DNA from 2 places in the Hydrogenophaga laconesensis genome. Region 1 is predicted to be linked to the other one. Evidence: predicted binding sites of a transcription regulator. Region 1 holds the regulator's gene; the other holds the start of a gene.

Evidence for each region. The regulator FliA, encoded in region 1, starts transcription of late flagellar genes. The targets are predictions, from matches to a motif close to CTAAAGTTTNNNNNNNNNNNGCCGNTA.
Region 2: a site for FliA is predicted at 6,879-6,905, ahead of J2X09_RS20535 (putative motility protein). Genes of this name have one in related genera too.

The regions. Positions count from the first base shown of each region.
Region 1 is NZ_JAVDWE010000005.1:32,176-40,439, forward strand. Features, by position in the region: gene flhB (flagellar biosynthesis protein FlhB) at 187-1,344, shown strand; gene flhA (flagellar biosynthesis protein FlhA) at 1,341-3,416, shown strand; gene flhF (flagellar biosynthesis GTPase FlhF) at 3,413-4,969, shown strand; gene J2X09_RS10390 (hypothetical protein) at 4,962-5,768, shown strand; gene J2X09_RS10395 (RNA polymerase sigma factor FliA) at 5,771-6,487, shown strand; gene J2X09_RS10400 (putative glycolipid-binding domain-containing protein) at 6,610-7,182, opposite strand; gene J2X09_RS10405 (DUF2059 domain-containing protein) at 7,199-7,699, opposite strand; gene J2X09_RS10410 (ankyrin repeat domain-containing protein) at 7,789-8,160, shown strand; gene J2X09_RS10415 (LysE family translocator) at 8,222-8,264, shown strand, end outside.
Region 2 is NZ_JAVDWE010000013.1:153,297-161,560, forward strand. Features, by position in the region: gene J2X09_RS20505 (ATP-binding response regulator) at 1-1,339, opposite strand, end outside; gene J2X09_RS20510 (response regulator transcription factor) at 1,336-1,995, opposite strand; gene J2X09_RS20515 (6-pyruvoyl trahydropterin synthase family protein) at 2,100-2,474, opposite strand; gene queE (7-carboxy-7-deazaguanine synthase) at 2,471-3,106, opposite strand; gene J2X09_RS20525 (helix-turn-helix domain-containing protein) at 3,732-4,787, shown strand; gene J2X09_RS20530 (alkaline phosphatase D family protein) at 5,039-6,796, opposite strand; gene J2X09_RS20535 (putative motility protein) at 6,940-7,143, shown strand; gene J2X09_RS20540 (LysR family transcriptional regulator) at 7,162-8,064, opposite strand; gene J2X09_RS20545 (PACE efflux transporter) at 8,187-8,264, shown strand, end outside.

The DNA of each region.
Region 1 (8,264 bases):
CTGTGAAGCGAAATAGAGGGAGGAGGCGGCACCAGCCGCCGGGGGACATTCGCGGAACAGAGCGCCCGGCGTCCGGGAGCCCGCGATGTACATGAATGAAAAGAGCCACCGAAGGGCGTCTTATCCCCCTTTAGTTTTTCCGTGCGGATTCCAGAATCGGTCTCACCGATCGAGTGAACCCGCACCATGGACTCTTCCGCCCAGGACAAGACCTTACCCGCCACCCCGCAGCGCCTGAAAAAGGCGCGTGCGGACGGCCAGGTATCGCGCTCCAAGGACCTGTCCAACCTCGCAGTCCTCGGCGGTGGCGCCGTTGTGCTGCTCGCCCTGGCTCCCACCGGTTTCGAAAAACTGCGCAGTGCCCTCCAGGGCCAGCTCCGCTTCGACCGCCAGACCCTGCTCAAGCCCGAGCTCTCCACCGAACGCCTGATCGACGGCTTCGCGCAGGGCCTCATGCTCTTCCTTCCGCTGGGCCTGGCCGTGCTGGCCCTTGTCCTGCTCACCGCATTCGCCTCCGGCAGCTGGGCCATCAGCACCAAGCCCATCATGCCGGACCTCAGCCGCATCAACCCCCTCAAGGGCATCGGCCGCCTGTTCACCAAACAACAGCTGTTCGACACCGCCAAACTCGCCGCCATCACCGCCATCGTTGGTGTGGTGGGCTGGCAGTTCGTGGCTTCCCACGTCGAAGACTTTGCCTCCCTGGTCATGCAGCCCCTCGAGTCCGGCATCGGCCAGCTCGGTCAGTGGCTCATGGTCGGCGTGGGTCTGCTGCTGCTGGTCGTCGGTCTCGTCGCCGCCATCGACTTCCCGGCGCAGAAATTCCTGCACGCGCAGCGCATGCGCATGTCGCACCAGGAAGTGAAGCAGGAACACAAGGAAGCGGAAGGCGACCCGCACGTCAAATCGCAGCGCCGCGCGCGCCAGCGCGAGATGGCCCAGCGCAACAGCATCAACGCCGTGCCCAAGGCCGACCTTGTGGTCATGAACCCGACCCACTATGCCGTGGCCATCCGTTACGACGACGCCTCCATGAACGCGCCGCGCGTGATCGCCAAGGGGGCCGACCTGCTGGCCATGAAGATCCGCGACGTGGCCAAGGCCCACAAGGTGCCCGTGCTGCAGTCGCCCATGCTGGCCCGTGCGCTCTACGCCCACGCCGAGATCGACCAGGAAATCCCCTCGGCGCTCTACACCGCCGTGGCCCAGGTGCTGGCCTACGTGTACCAGCTCAAGGCCGCGCTCAAGGGCCAGGGTGTCATGCCCGCTGAACAGCCTGTGCCCGTCGTGCCGCCCGAGCTCGATCCGCACTTCAAGAAAGCCGCCAAGGAGGCGACGGAATGAACTTGCAAGCCCTTCAGCAATGGCTGAACCGCAACGCCGGCTGGGCCGGCGGCCTGGCCGCGCCGATGCTGGTCATCACCGTCCTGTCGATGATGGTGCTGCCGCTGCCGCCCTGGCTGCTGGACACCTTCTTCACGCTCAACATCGCGCTGGCGCTGGTGGTGATGATGGTGGCCGCCTACATGAAGCGGCCGCTGGATTTCTCGGTCTTCCCCACCGTGCTGCTGCTCACCACGCTGCTGCGCCTCTCGCTCAACGTGGCCTCCACCCGCGTGGTGCTGCTCGAAGGCCACACCGGCCCCGGCGCGGCCGGCGCGGTGATCGAGGCCTTCGGCCACTTCCTGATCGGCGGCAACTTCGCGGTTGGCCTGATCGTGTTCGCGATCCTGGTGGTGATCAACTTCGTGGTGATCACCAAGGGTTCGGAGCGCATCGCCGAGGTGTCGGCCCGCTTCACCCTGGACGCCATGCCCGGCAAGCAGATGGCGATCGACGCCGACCTGAACGCCGGCCTGATCGACGAGAAGGAGGCCAAGCGCCGCCGCGCCGAAGTGGGCGAGGAAGCGAACTTCTTCGGTTCCATGGACGGTGCGGCCAAGTTCGTGCGCGGGGACGCCATCGCCGGCATCCTGATCCTGTTCATCAACATCATCGGCGGCTTCGTCATCGGTGTGCTGCAGCACGGCCTCTCGGCCAGCCAGGCGGCCGACAACTACATCCTGCTGGCCGTCGGCGACGCGCTGGTGGCGCAGATTCCCGGCCTGCTGATCTCGGTGGCTGCGGCCATGGTGGTGTCGCGCGTCGGCAAGGACGAAGACCTGGGCGCCCAGGTGATGGAGCAGATGTTCCTTTCGCCCAAGGTGCTGGGCATCACGGGGGCCGTGATGTTCATGCTGGGCATCGTGCCGGGCATGCCGCACATGGTGTTCCTGAGCTTCGCCGCGATCTGCGGTGGCGGGGCGTACTGGCTGATGCGCGAGCAGGCCAGGCCGGCGCCTGAACCGGAAGCCCCGGCAGTGCAGGGCGATGGCGAAGCCACCTGGGACGACCTGCAGCCGGTCGACCTGCTCGGCCTGGAACTGGGCTACCGCCTGATCGCCATGGTCGACAAGACCCGCCAGGGCGACCTGCTGACCCGCATCAAGGGCGTGCGCAAGAAGTTCGCCCAGGAAGTCGGCTTCCTGCCGCCGGCGGTGCATGTGCGCGACAACCTGGAGCTGCGCCCCAGCGCCTACCGCATCACCCTGCGTGGCGTGGTGGTGGGCGAGGGCGAGGTGTTTCCCGGCATGTTCCTGGCGATCGATCCGGGTGGCATCGGCACGCCGCTGATCGGCACCCCCACCACCGATCCCGCTTTCGGCCTGCCCGCGCACTGGATCGACGAAAAGCAGCGTGAGAACGCGCAAATGGCGGGTTTTACGGTCGTTGATTCCGAGACTGTGCTGGCCACGCATCTTTCACACTTGATGCAAGTCCAGGCCGCCAAGTTGCTGAGCCGGACGGAGACCCAGGACCTGGTTGAACACGTCACCCGCCTGGCCCCCAAACTGATCGAAGAAGTCGTTCCGAAAATGGTCCCGGTTGCCACTTTCCAGAAAGTTCTCCAGCTGCTGCTGGAAGAGTCTGTGCATGTGCGCGACATCCGCACCATCATCGAATCCCTGGCCGAACACGCCGCCCACACGCAGGACCCGGCCGAGCTGGCCCGCCGCGTGCGCATGGCGCTCTCGCCGGCCATCGTCCAGCAGATCTACGGCCCCGTGAAGGAGCTGGAAGTCATCGCCATCGAACCCGGCCTGGAGCGCCTGCTGATGCAGGCCCTCTCGGGTGCCGCCAACGGCGCGCTGGACCCCGGCGTGGCCGAGATGCTCAGCAAATCCGCCACCGACATCGCCAACCGCCAGGAAGAGAAGGGCGTGCCCGCCTGCCTGCTGGTGCCCGACGCCATCCGCACCGCCATGTCCCGCCTGCTGCGCCGCGCCGCGCCGCGCCTGCAGGTCCTGGCCCACAGCGAAATTCCTGAAACCCACCTGATCCGCATCGGCCCGATCCTTGGAGAACTTGCAGCATGAACATCCAACGCTTCATTGCCCCCACGTCCCGCGAAGCCATGAACAAGGCACGCAAGACCTTCGGCGACAGCGCCGTGATTCTCTCCACCCGTTCCACCGGCGAGGGGTTCGAGGTGATGGCCGCGGCCGAGGAAAGCCTGGCCACGATGGCCCAGCACGCGAACAACGAACGCGGCCTGATGCGCCCCGAGTCGGCGCCGGCGCGCGCCAGGCCCGCCGCGGCTGCTGCCGCCGCCAGCTCCCTGGCCGCGCCACAGTCGGTGCAAAGCGACACCGAAACGCTGGCCATGAGCACGCTGTCGTTCCAGGACTATGTGCGCGAACGCATGCTGCGCAAGCGCCGCGAAGCCCTGCACGGCACGTCCGCCACGACTGCTGCCGCTGCCGAAGAGCCGTCTGCCCTGGAGCGTCGCGCCCAGCAGCAGATCGCTGCCCCACAGATGGCCGCGCCGATCATGGCCCGCCCCGAACCCGTGGCCGTGCCGGTGCAGCGTGTCAACCAGCCCGACCCCATCGTGGTTCGTCAGCCCGCGCCCATCCGCACCCGCAGCAGCGAACCTGCCTGGGAAGACTCGCAGCCCGCGACCCGTTTCCCCAGCCACGACGACAGCCGCATGGCGGTCGAGCTCTCCGCGCTCAAGGACATGATCGAAGAGCGCTTCAACACGCTGGCCTGGCTCGGTTCCTCCAAGCAGAACCCGATCCAGTCCAACCTGATGCTCAAGATGATCCGCGCCGGCTACTCGCCCGCGATGTCGCGCGCCGTGCTCGAGCGCGTGCCTTCCGAAGGTGGCGCCGGTGAAGCCGTGCGCTGGCTGATGGACGTGATCACCCGCAACCTCAAGGTCGCCACCCCCGGTGCCGGGCTGTGCGACGAAGGTGGCGTGGTGTCGCTGGTCGGCGCCACGGGCGTGGGCAAGACCACCACGGCCGCCAAGCTGGCCGCCCAGTGCGTCAAGCAGTACGGTGCCGGCAGCGTTGGCCTGATCACGCTCGACACCTACCGCGTCTCCGGCTTCGAGCAGCTGCGCGCCTTCGGCCGCATGCTCGGTGTCGTCGCCCACCTCGCGCACGACCGCGCCGCGCTCAAGGACCTGCTGAACCTGCTGGCCAACAAGCGCCTGGTGATCATCGACACCGCCGGCCTGGGCCAGCGCGACGAGCGCATCCAGGACATGCTGGACATGCTCGACATTCCCAAGGTCAAGAAGACCCTGGTGCTCAACGCCGGCTCGCAGGGCGACACGCTGGACGAGGTGCTGACCTCGTTCAAGGCCAGCTCGCTGCACGGCGTGGTGCTCTCCAAGGTGGACGAAGCCGTCAAGCTCGGCCCGGCCCTGGACGCCCTGATCCGCCACCAGGTGGTGCTGCGCGGTGTGGCCAACGGCCAGCGCGTGCCCGAAGACTGGCAGAACCCCGATGCCGCGGCGCTGGTGCGCCTGTCCATGGGCACGCAAGGCAAGTCGGCCTACGACCCGCACCCCACCGACATGGGCTACTTCTTCGCGCAGGCTTCCAGCCGCGGCATCAACCTGGGGGCTTCGCATGTTTGAACCCGGCTTCGACCAGGCCGCCGGCCTGCGTGGTGAACCACCCCCGGGCGGGGCAGTGTTGATGCCGGTGGCCGCACCGGCACAACCCGCACGCGCCTACGAGTGGCTCTGCACGCTCGCGGCCAGCCTCACGGCACAAGGCCGTGCGGTGGTCATCGTCGACGCGACCGCGGTCGAGGCGACCAGCCGTGACCGCCACGACGGCGCTCACCTTGGTCTGATGCGCGTGCTGCAGGACCCCTCCATCGTCCACCTGGAACGCCCCGCCATCAGTGGCGACTGGCTGGTGATGCCCGGTGCCGCCGGCCTGCGCGTGTTGCAGGACACCGCACAGACCGCCGGCACGGCCATTGCGCTCTCCCGTCTGCTCGCGCCCTTCGCCTCTGGCGTGGTGGTGCTGCTGTTCGCTCCTGCGATGGCGCTGGGCGAGCTGCTCTTCGGCATGGGCGCGCACGCGCTGGTGCCCGTGCTTGAACAACCCCAGTCCAGCATCGACGCGTATGGCGCCGTCAAGGTGCTGGATGCGGCCGATCTCACACCAGTGCTCGCGCCGCTGGCCGGCCCGTCGCCTGCCGCGCTGCAGACCATCGTGAACACCGTGGTCGACACCGCCCGTCGCCACCTGGACCTGTCGCTGGATTGCTGGGCCACCCCCAGCTGGGCCCTGCGTGTGCAGGAAAGCGCGCTGGAGCGCCCGCGCCCCACCCATGCGCAAGGCCATGGTTACCACGGTCTCGTGCCGCGCGCCGCCGTCACCGCCTACGCGGCCAACGCTGCCGCACCCTCTCTCTGGAGTTGAAGATGTACACCGCCAAAGGCACCCTGAACCGGGACGACCAGCTGCGCAAATACAGCCCGCTGGTGCGCCGCCTCGCCCACCACATGATCGCCAAGCTGCCGCCGAGCGTGGAGCTGGACGACCTGATCCAGGTGGGCATGATCGGCCTGACCGAAGCCATCGCGCGCTTCGAGCCGACGCAGGGTGTGCAGTTCGAGACCTTCGCCAGCCAGCGCATCCGTGGCGCCATGATCGACGAGCTGCGCGACGGCGACTGGATGTCGCGCGGATCGCGCAAGAGCCAGAAAGACATCGAGACCGCCGTGCACCGCCTGCAGCAGAAGCTGCACCGCGTGCCCAAGGAAAGCGAGATCGCCGAAGAGATGGGCATGAGCCTGGCCGACTACCAGCACCTGCTGGCCAAGGTGCGCGGCACGCAGCTCGTGTACCTGGAAGACATCAGCGGGAACGGTGACGACGAGGACGGTTTCCTGGACCGCCACATGGGCGACCACGAAGCCGATCCGTCGGCCGTGCTGCAGGACCAGCGCATGCGCCAGGCCCTGGTGGCCGCCATCAAGGTGCTGCCCGAACGCGAACAGCAGATCATGTCGATGTACTACGAGCACGACATGAACCTCAAGGAAATCGCAGCGGTGCTCGGCGTGACCGAATCGCGCATCTGCCAGCTGCACAGCCAGTCGATTGCGCGGTTGCGCTCGAAACTGCGGGCGCATTGACAGAGCGCCCCCCTGCGCCGCTTTGCGGCTTCCCCCCTCTGTGGCGCGCCTTCGGCGCTTCGAGGGGGGACGGCATCTCGGGCCGGCGGAGCCGGACCCTGGATGCCTCTGGTGGGCACCGCTCAGGCGCGCTTGAACAGGCCCGGGTAGTCGAGCACGACGCCGTCTTCGTCCACCGGCAGATCGACCGTGAAGCCGCTGCCGTCCAGACTTTCGAACCGGTAGAGCCGCTCGGCCAGCCTGGTGTAGGCCTGTGGCTGCGGCTGCACGCTCAGCGTGGGGGCGGATACCCACGCCATGCGGAACTCGCGGCGCTCGCCCACGGCCATCGGCGCGCGCCGGATGGGAAAACTGTTGGTGAAGGGCGTGGGCCAGATGTCGATGTCCAGGCAGCCATCCAGTGCGTGCAGCACGCGGTTCTGTCCGTCGCGCCAGTGGCCATTCCCGTCGGTGCGCAGGCTGAGCGCGGCGGAGGCCTGGTGGGTATCGACCAGCAGGTCGGCCTGGCGCAGCTGCCATGTCGGCCCCCAGGCCAGGCGGTAGCTGAGCCGGAACGGGCCGGTGGTGTCGTCGAACGCGAGCACCACGGCGCTGGCTTCGCCTTCCGACAGCAGCAGGTGTTCCAGCCCGACGCCCGCATGGGCCGGATTCCATGTGGGTTGCCAGCAGACCGTGCGGGTGTCCGTGTACGCCATGGTCGCTCCTGCCGGCTCAGGGCGTCAGCCGGGCTTCCTTCATGACCTCCGCCATGGCCTGCTGCAGCTTGGGCATGAAGGCCTGCAGCTGTGCCTGCGAGGCGTCCATCGAACGCTGCATCACCAGCGGCATCTTGGCCACGAACGACTGTCCGACCGGGCTCTGGTAGAAGGCGATCAGGCCATCGATCTCGGCCTGGTCGAAACTTTCGCGGTAGACCTGGACGATCATCGGTTCCATGCTGGCCCAGGTGATCTCCTCGCGCATGAGCCTGGCGATCCGCGTGGGCGCCAGTTCCATGACGCGTTTCTGCTCGTCGCTGAGCGCCTTGCCCGCGGTCGCCTGCTGCATGCCCTGACGGATCATCTGCTCCATGTTCGCGTACATCGTGTCCAGCATCTTGTCGGATTGGGTAACCGACAGCAGCGTGGCGATGGACGCGTCCGAGGGTGGGGCGGCGTGGGCCGTCAAACTCACCATACTGCCCAGAAGGGCAGCGGCAAGGGTTTGCTTCATGTTCAAGACAGTGTCCTCCGGTTATGGTGCAGGCACGGCGTGCCGGCCAGGCGGCACACGGCCAACGATTGAAACATGAAGGAGAAGCGATGTCGGGTGGCGACTGGAAGGAACTGTTCAAGGCGGCCTGCGAGGGCGAGATCGAACTGGTGCGTTACCACGCGCGCAATGGCGTGGACCTCAACTACGCGCACCCCGAGTTTCTCTCCACGCCGCTGGTGGCCTGCATCCTCGAACGGCAGGAAGCGGTGGCCGGACTGCTGCTGGACCACGGCGCCGACCCGCTGCTGCTGTCCGAGTTCGACAACCTCACGCCCGTGCAGGCCGCGCGCCAGGTGGGACTGGGTGCGCTGGAAGCACGGCTGCGCGCCATGGGCGCCCCCGACCCCGCCGTGGCAACCCGGCATCGGGGTGGCTGGCTGGCGCCCGTGCTGGGGCGCTGGCTCTGGTGGGCGAGGTGAATGCCGGGTTGTTCGGACGGGCCTACGATACGGAGATTCCCATCCCTGACGAGGCGTTCCCATGGTTCCCCTGAACGACTGGCTGCTGTTCGCCGGTGCGGCCC
Region 2 (8,264 bases), on a different contig from region 1:
CCGATCCGTCGGGCAGTTCGGGCTCGGTGTGCAGTGGTGGCTCGGCACGCGGCAACGTCAGCGTCATGCAGGTCCCTTGCCCCAGGGCCGAACGCACCGAGAGGCTGCCATTCATGAGCAGGACCAGCCGCCGTGCGATGGCCAGCCCCAGACCCAGGCCCTGGCGCCGGTCTCGCGCCTCGTTGTGCATCTGCACGAACTCCTCGAACACGCGCGCCTGCTCCTCCACCGCAATGCCCATGCCCGTATCGCGCACCTGCAGCCGCCAACGTTCGCTCGCCCCGCGCAAGGTCACCAGCACCGTGCCGCCCGGAGGCGAAAACTTGATGGCGTTGTCCATCAGGTTCGAAACCACGCGCACCAGCATCAATCCATCGGCCAGCGCATAGGTCCCTGGCCGCACCAGTGCCACCAGGCGGACACCCGCCGCCTCGGCCACGGCACTGTGTTGGCGCACCAGGTTCTGCACCAGTGGCGCGATCTCGGTGGGTTGCAGGTCGGCCTGCACCACGCCCGAATCCATGCGCGTGAGATCCAGCACCTGCGAGAGCAGGTCGTCCAACGCCCGCCACGACTGCCCGATACCGTCGATGGCGCGCAGTGCGGCACGGTCTTGCGCACGCTCGGCCAGGCTGGCTAGCGGCGCGAGGTACAGGCCGATGGCGTGCACCGGCTGACGCAGGTCATGGCTTACCGCCGCGAAGAAGCGCGACTTGGCCAGCCCCAGTGCCGCCAGCGTGTCGGCCGCCGCCTCGGCGCGGCGGCGCTGCTCCACCTGGCGCATCACCCCCAGCTCCTGCGCGCGCGAGAGGAACACCATGGTCACCGTCATGAGGATGCCGCCGATGCCCATGAGCGTGAGCAGGCGGTCGCCGCCCAGCCCGTCCACGATAAGCCGCAGCGAGGTAGGCAGCACCGCCAGGCACAGCGCGATGGTGGTGCGCATCACGTCGCCCGTGAGGCGCACCGCGATCAGCGTGGCGTTGCCCAGCAGGTAGCTCATGAGCAGCGCGAGGATGGGCACATTGCCCGGTACGTAGAGAAACCAGCACGAGCTGCCCACGAACGACATGAGCACCCACATGTAGACGCGGTACACGCGCTGGCGCCGCACCTTGGGCAACGCACGGAATGCTGGCCGGTTCACATGCCACCAGCGCAGCATGCCCATGCCCGCAATGATGGAAAACCACAGCGCCGGCTGCTGCCACGGCAACGCCGTGGCGAACATGAACACGCACAACAGCTCGCACGCACGCAGCGCCCACAGCGACGCCACCGTGTGCGCGCTGTCCTCCGGGTCCGGCTGGTCTTCCTGCCGTGGGGCGCTCGCGCTCACAGCTGGTCGGCGTCGAACTGCGCCGCCTGCGTGCGGTTGGACACCTGCAGCGCCTTGAAGATCTCGCTCATGTGGTTCTTCACCGTGCCCTCGCTGATGCCCAGCGTGCGCGCGATCAGCTTGTTGCTCATGCCCTGGCGCAGCAACTGGCGGATCTCTTCCATGCGCGGGGTCAGCACCACGTCGGGCCGGCGCGATTCGGGCGCGCGGTGCGCGAAAGGCAGCCGGCGCCCCTGCAGCGCGGCGCGAATGGCCTCCGTAATCTGTTCCGACGGTGCGCTCTTCGGCACGAAGGCGTGCACGCTCGGCAACTCCAGCGTGCGCCGCACCACGTCGGGCGAGGTGAGCGCGGAGATGACCACCAGCGGCAACCCGGGGCACCTGTGCGCCAGCTCCGCCAGCCGCTGGCCACGCTCCATGCCCGGCATGTTCAAGTCCACCAACGCCAGCCGCACACCCGGGTTCGCGCGCGCCGCGCGCAACAGCGCCTCGCCATCGGCCACCTCCAGGCAATGCACCCCGTCGCGGCCCAACACTTCGCCCAGCAGGCCGCGCATGCCATCGCGGATCAGCGCGTGGTCATCGGCAATGAGAACGGTGAGGCCGTCGGAGGAGGAGCTGTCGCTGCAGACAGAGGATGAGATTTGGAGGCACACCCCCGCATCTTCAAAGCCGTTGGGCACCGTGTCTTCGCAATGCGTGCGGGAAAGGTTCGCAATGCGTGCAGGCCGATGTACGGCGCCTCGAGGATGCCATTCTTTCAGGAGCGGGGCGTGCCGAGTCTCAAGGCGCAGGAGTCGCCAATGGAATCGCGCCAGACCTTTATCGATTGCAAGGTCGCGGTAGTCTGCAGCCTCTTCGCGATGAACAGGCAGAGGTTTTCCAGGGTGGGCGGTCCGAGGCCGTCGACCTCATCCAGCAATCGGTGGTCCAACGCGTCGCGCAATATGGCGATATCGCGCCGGAGCAGGCCAAGGTCGACCACCATGCCGGTCGACTCATCCTTCACGCCTTCGATGCTCACCTCGACCTGGTAGGTATGGCCGTGGATCCGTTTGCTCGGCTCGGTTTCGATTGCTCGACCAAGTGTGTGCGCGGCATCAAAGAAGAACCGCTGACTGAGTTCGTACTTCACCTGATTCCCAACATCTTGTGTGTCTGCACACTGAGTTGCCAACGCGGGTCGCGGAGGCAGTACTCCACTGCCCACCGTGTGTTCTCTATGACACGCGGCCCATCCATCGGCTGAAGCAGATGCTTGTCGAAGGGTAGATCAATCAACTGGTCCAGATCCAGGTCCGGCTGTGGCACCACCACCTTGAGCTCTTGGCCTTGACGCAGCTTCAACCCAGTGTGAGCCTTCGGACTCACACATATCCAGTCCAACCCCTGGGGGGCGCCCACCGTTCCGTTGGTTTCAACCGCGATCTCAAAACCTCTCTCGTGCAGGGCATGGACAAGACCGTCATCCACTTGCAGAAGTGGCTCGCCTCCCGTCAACACCACCAGCCGCCTGGCTGTGCCTGCCAGCGGCCAATGTGCTGCCACCTGGTCCGCGAGCGCCTCCGCCGAGGCGAACTTGCCACCGCCGGATCCGTCCGCTCCCACGAAATCGGTGTCGCAAAACCTGCACTGCGCCGAACTTCGATCCACCTCGCGTCCAGACCAGAGATTGCAACCCGCGAACCGGCAGAAGACAGCGGCGCGGCCTGCATTCCCACCCTCGCCCTGCAGGGTGTAGAAGATTTCTTTAACCGTGTAACTCATGCGCCTGACTTTTGTAGCTGACGCGCCGTGACAGCGCGGTGATGAACGAGTGACAAACACATCGAGCGTGCTCCTGCTCCGGAAGGTTGGAAGTAGGCCGCGAGAACGCGGCATCCGCGGTATCGGGTCCTGTTATTGGGATCGGGCGGCGTTCCCGGCCACCCGTGGCACTTGCAGGGCAGCGCCTCTAAAACCACGCCGACGGAGAGGGGCACCGGTCCGTGCCATGCCCCTGCCCCGACCTCTCCTGGTTGCTCCTGCACCAGAGGGTGCTGTCAGCGTTCATGGTTCTCATATGAAAGCCCCTTCAGCGCCACGAGATGTCGCCGGCAGCCAAATGGGTTGGGGCGGACGGATACCGCAGCGTGCGCTCCCTCTGGATTCACCGAGTTCGATTGTCGGCCGTGGCCGCGACACTGGCTAACGCTTCGGGTGTACGCGCTCCCACCGCGACTTCGGGTGCTCAGGTACTGCCGCGCCGCTCAGGGTTGGGCCATTCTGGAGAGCTGCGCCGCCGCGCGTGGAGTGGCCCATGGGTTCGCTACTGTGCATATTCACGCGTTATTGTTCGTTTTGACCGAACGGCGGATACTGGCACCGTCCCAACCCAGGAGACGGTTCCATCATGGTCACGGAGTGGTCCACCGACAGCGTGCCGGCCGCTGCGCGCTTCGACGAGTGGCGCGAGGCGTGTTGCGAGCATGTGTATGCGCTGACGCCGCAGCGGCAGCCTGCCTGGCAACGCCACCCGTTCAAAGGCGCGATCGCGCGGCGCCACCTGGGTGCGCTGGACGTGACGGACATCCGGTGCGACGGCCACTTGGTGCAGCGCCGCGAGCAGGACATTGCCGAGCGTCCGAGCGACACCTACTACATCTACCTGCAGCGCCAGGGCCGCGCGTGGTTTGACCAGCGGGGTCGCCGCTGCGTGGCGGAGCCGGGCGACATGGTGATTGCGGACCCCAACCTCGCGTTCAACACGGGCACGGACGGCACGTTCGATTTCCGGTTGTGGCGCATCGAGCGCGAGCGGTTGCGGCCCTGGCTGGCTTTGCGGCCGGGGGGTGAGTTGCCGATGCTGCGCATGGGCCGAGAGAGCGCGGAACGCGAGCTGATCGCCAACTTGCTGGACGGCCTGTTGCGCCAGCACGAGCGGCTGGCGCCGGCGAGCCTGGACGTGGCGGTGGGCACACTGTGCACGTTGGTGGCGAGTGCGACCCAGGTGGCAAGGAGCACGGCGGCGGATCGGGCTGCGGCGCTGGACGAACCCGGGAGGCCGGCGTGGCGCCGCGCGCAGTTGCTGCGGGTGCAGCAATGGGCCGAACAGCGTTCGGCAGACATGGGTTTGACGCCCCAGCAGGTGGCGCGCGAATGCGGCATTTCTCTGCGCGCGCTGCACCAGCTGTTCGCGCAGTCCGACTGCAGTTTTCATGAATTTCTCACCCGCGCGCGGCTGGCGCGCGCGCACGCGATGCTGCACGACCCGGCCTCGCGCCATCTGGGCGTGGCAGAGATTGGTTTCGCCGCGGGCTTTGGCGAGGTGTCGACGTTTTACCGGCGATTCCGGCATCGCTATGGGATGGCGCCGGGGGAATGCCGCGCTGGCAGTTGCACCGCCTCCCAGGCGCCATCGCGCGCAGGTCCAGAGTCCGTTCACCCGAGAAGCAGATCGGACCGATGAAAAAGCGATCCACCGAGGAACATCGCGATAGGGCTTCAAAGCTCCATTGAACCGAATCGTCGTACCGCAGGTATCTTCGAGACCAACAATCCGTCCGTCGCATCGACACCTTCTCGAACAGGGAGGGACGAATCAGATGCGGTCAACAACCCGGGTGCGATAGAGAGAACTGGGTAACTCAAGCCTTGAGCAAGGTGCCGCAGATCGCACCCAGCGGGGAACGACATTCCTCTCCCCTTGGCCCCGCGTTTTCATGGGATGGGCGCCACGGCCAGCAGGTGGTTGGAAAAGCTCGTCTCGGTTTCGCACCGCCAGGTGGCCCAGAGCTTGCAGCCTTCGGCGGACCCCATGTCCAGCTCCAGCGCGAGCCAGTTGCGCGCGGCCATCACGTGCTTGTCGTGCCCGGGGAAGGGCATGACTTCGGCGACGTATTGCACGTCGATGTTCTGCGGTTGTTTGGCGTTGCTGTTGAGCCAGGAGAGGAACAGCCGTTCCATGACGCCGATGAGCGAGGGGTGCACCACGGCGGACGAGGTGAACTGGTGGATTTGCGACCAGGTTTCGGTGGCGGGCAGGTCTTTGCGGTAGGCGGTGCCCCAGGCGGCCACGTGCACGTCGCCAGAGACGAGGGAGACGCGGATTTTCTTGTCGCGCGCGAGGCCCGAGAGCACTTCCAGCAGGCGCTTGCGTTCGCCTTCGTGGTCGTCGTGGGACCAGTGGTCTTTCAGGTCGTCGGCGTTGCTGTCGGTGACGTGGTCTTGCCCGAACTTGTCGAGCAGCAGCTCGGCCAGGGGCAGCTTGGGGTGCACCACGGGCACGGAGGACATAAACAGCAGGTGCTGGCAGGGGCCAGCATCAAGGCTGCCGGTCCATTTCTTGATCTGTGCCCAGGTGTCGGTGCCCATGACCTGGGCGCGGGAGCGTTCGGTGCGCAGGTCGGCCGCGACGATGGCGACGGGGCCGATGGCGTAGGCGGAGGTGAAGCCGGGCTGCTTGTCGAGCAGGGGGAGCGCGAGCGGGTCTTTGGCGAGCACCTGGCTCCAGGCGATGGGTTTGAGCAAGGGGTCTTGCCGGGAGAAGCCGGCCGGCGTGGTGTCTTCCAGCTCGGGCAGGTCGTCCAGCGCGTGCTGCATCTGAAAGACCCAGAAGGCGCGCCGGGCGTGGCGGAACAGGGTCTGGAAGAGCGGCGAGTTCTGCATTTCGCAGCTGTAGGAGCCCCAGCCGTCGAAGATGTCGTGGTCGTCCCACATCATGATGGTGGGCATGGTGGCCAGGGCGGCGCTGGCGTCGAGCGTGGCGGTGGCGGACGACCAGGCTTTTCGGTCCGGGGGCAGCCAGCGCGCCTTGTAGAGGCCGAGGTAGTAGTTCTCGATCTCGCGTTCGAGCGCCTTGCTCACCTTGAATTCCAGCTGGGCCTGACGAGGCAGCGCCACCCACTGGCGCAGGGGCTTGATGTCTTCCCAGATGGCGTCGAAGTAGATCTGGTCGCCGCCCATGAGCATGAGGTGGAAGCGCTGCAGGCCTTTGTCGTGGATGCGCTTTTCGTGCCAGAGCTGTTCCTTGTCGAGCAGCTTGGTGTCGCCGCTGCCCTGCTTTCGGCGGAGCTGGCGGTCGTGGCTGTAGAGCAGGTCTTCCCACACGGCGTCGGAGGTGCGGATGAGTTTGCGCATGACGGCGGGGTCGGAGAAGCCGTTGCAGGACACATAGGCCATGCGGGGGGCGAAGTCTTTGCCGGGCACGGTCATGTTCCATGACGGCCCGCCAGGAATGCCGTAGCTCACCCTGCGCTCGTTCTTGAGCACCTTGCAGCCAAGGTCGTAGCGCAGGTAGCGTTCGCCGCCGTGGAGCAGGAGTTCTTTGGGCGCGGGGCAGGCCTTGCCGTCCACCTCCAGCGCGGGAATGGGGGCGCTGGATTTGAGGCCGAGCAACGCGGTGACTTTCCAGACGTCGCCCTTGCCGACGCCGCGAAACGACAGCACGGGGCCGAGCAGCAGGTCTTTTTCGTTCATGTTCAGTGTCCTTCCCTGGGTTTCTGGTGTTCCTGGGCCGCCGGGCGGCACGGGCGACGATAGCGCGTGAAGCCCGGTCGTTGTCAAGATTGGACGGGGGCGGTCGATAAGAAGACATCCCCCTTTTTTGCAGGACCTTTCGCATGGACGTTTCTCCCGCCGCTCTTGTTCACGCCGTCGCCGAGATGAAGCGCGACCAGACCACCAGCGAAGTGCAGATGCAGGTGCTGAAGAAGGCGCAGGACATTCAGACCTCCAGCGCGATGGCGATGCTGAATGCGCTGCCGGCGAGCCTGCCGCTGGCGAGCGAGGGTTCGCTGGGCACGCAGGTGAACGCGCTGGTCTGAACCCCGCCGGGCCTGCGCTCAGTCGGCCTTGTTGTGCGCGGCCTGCTGCCGCATCAATTCAATGAAGCGTTTGGTGCCGAGGCCCATGGGCCGGTCGGTGTGCCAGACCACGTCCACCCACACCCGCAGCTGGTTGCTAATGTTGCCGAAGGCGATTTCGGCGAGCGTGCCGGCGGCCACCAGCGGCTCCACCAGGCTGCGCGGCAGGTAGGCCCAGCCGAGGCCGGCCTGCACCAGGCTGAGGGTGGCGAGGTGGCTGTCGGTGCGCCAGATGTGCCGGGCGAGCAGCAACCGGGGGTCGCGCCCGTGGGGGTCGCGGCTGACGACGGCGATCTGGCGGATGTCGATCAGGTCGTTCAGTTGCAGTTGGCCCTGGCGCGCCATTGCGTCGGGGTGCGAGGGCGAGATGACGGCGACCAGGATTTCCTGCCCCACTTCCTGAAAGCCTTCGCGCTCGTCGGTGCCGGGGCGTTCGAACACGAGCGCCAGTTGCGCGTCGCCGGCGTGCAGCATGCGCAGCGCGTCGGCCTGCGGGGCAGAGAGCACTTCCACAATGAGCGCGGGGTATTCGGCCGCGAGCACTTTCAGGGGCTGGCTCCACGGGGCGGAGAGCAGTTCGGGCGCGATGGCGATGGTGAGCTGGCGTTCCAGCCCCTGGTGCAGGCCTTCGGCGTGGGCCTGCAGCTGCCGCAGCTGGCTGGCGAGCTGGCGGGCCTGGGGCTCCAGGGCGCGGGCCACGTCGGTGGGCCGGGGTTCGCGGCCGCTGCGGTCGAACAGCACGAGATCGAGCTCGGCTTCGAGGTTCGCGATGGTCATGCTGACGGCGGAAGGCACCCGCCCGAGCTGGCGCGCGGCGGCGGAGAAGGAGCCGGTGTCGAGCACCGCCAGGAAGACGCGCACGTTGTCGCTGGAGAAGGCCATGGGCGCCAACTTATCAGATTTTCTGAAAGTATCTGACTTTTATCTTCAGCCAGGCCGCCATACGATGCACGCATTGCCCCGGCCCATTCCGGCCCGGGGCGCGTTTTTTCTGGAGTTCTGCCGTGCAAGGCATCAAGCGCAAAGTCGTCTACATCACGCTCTACGAGATCATTGCCATCGCCATGTCCACCACCGGGCTG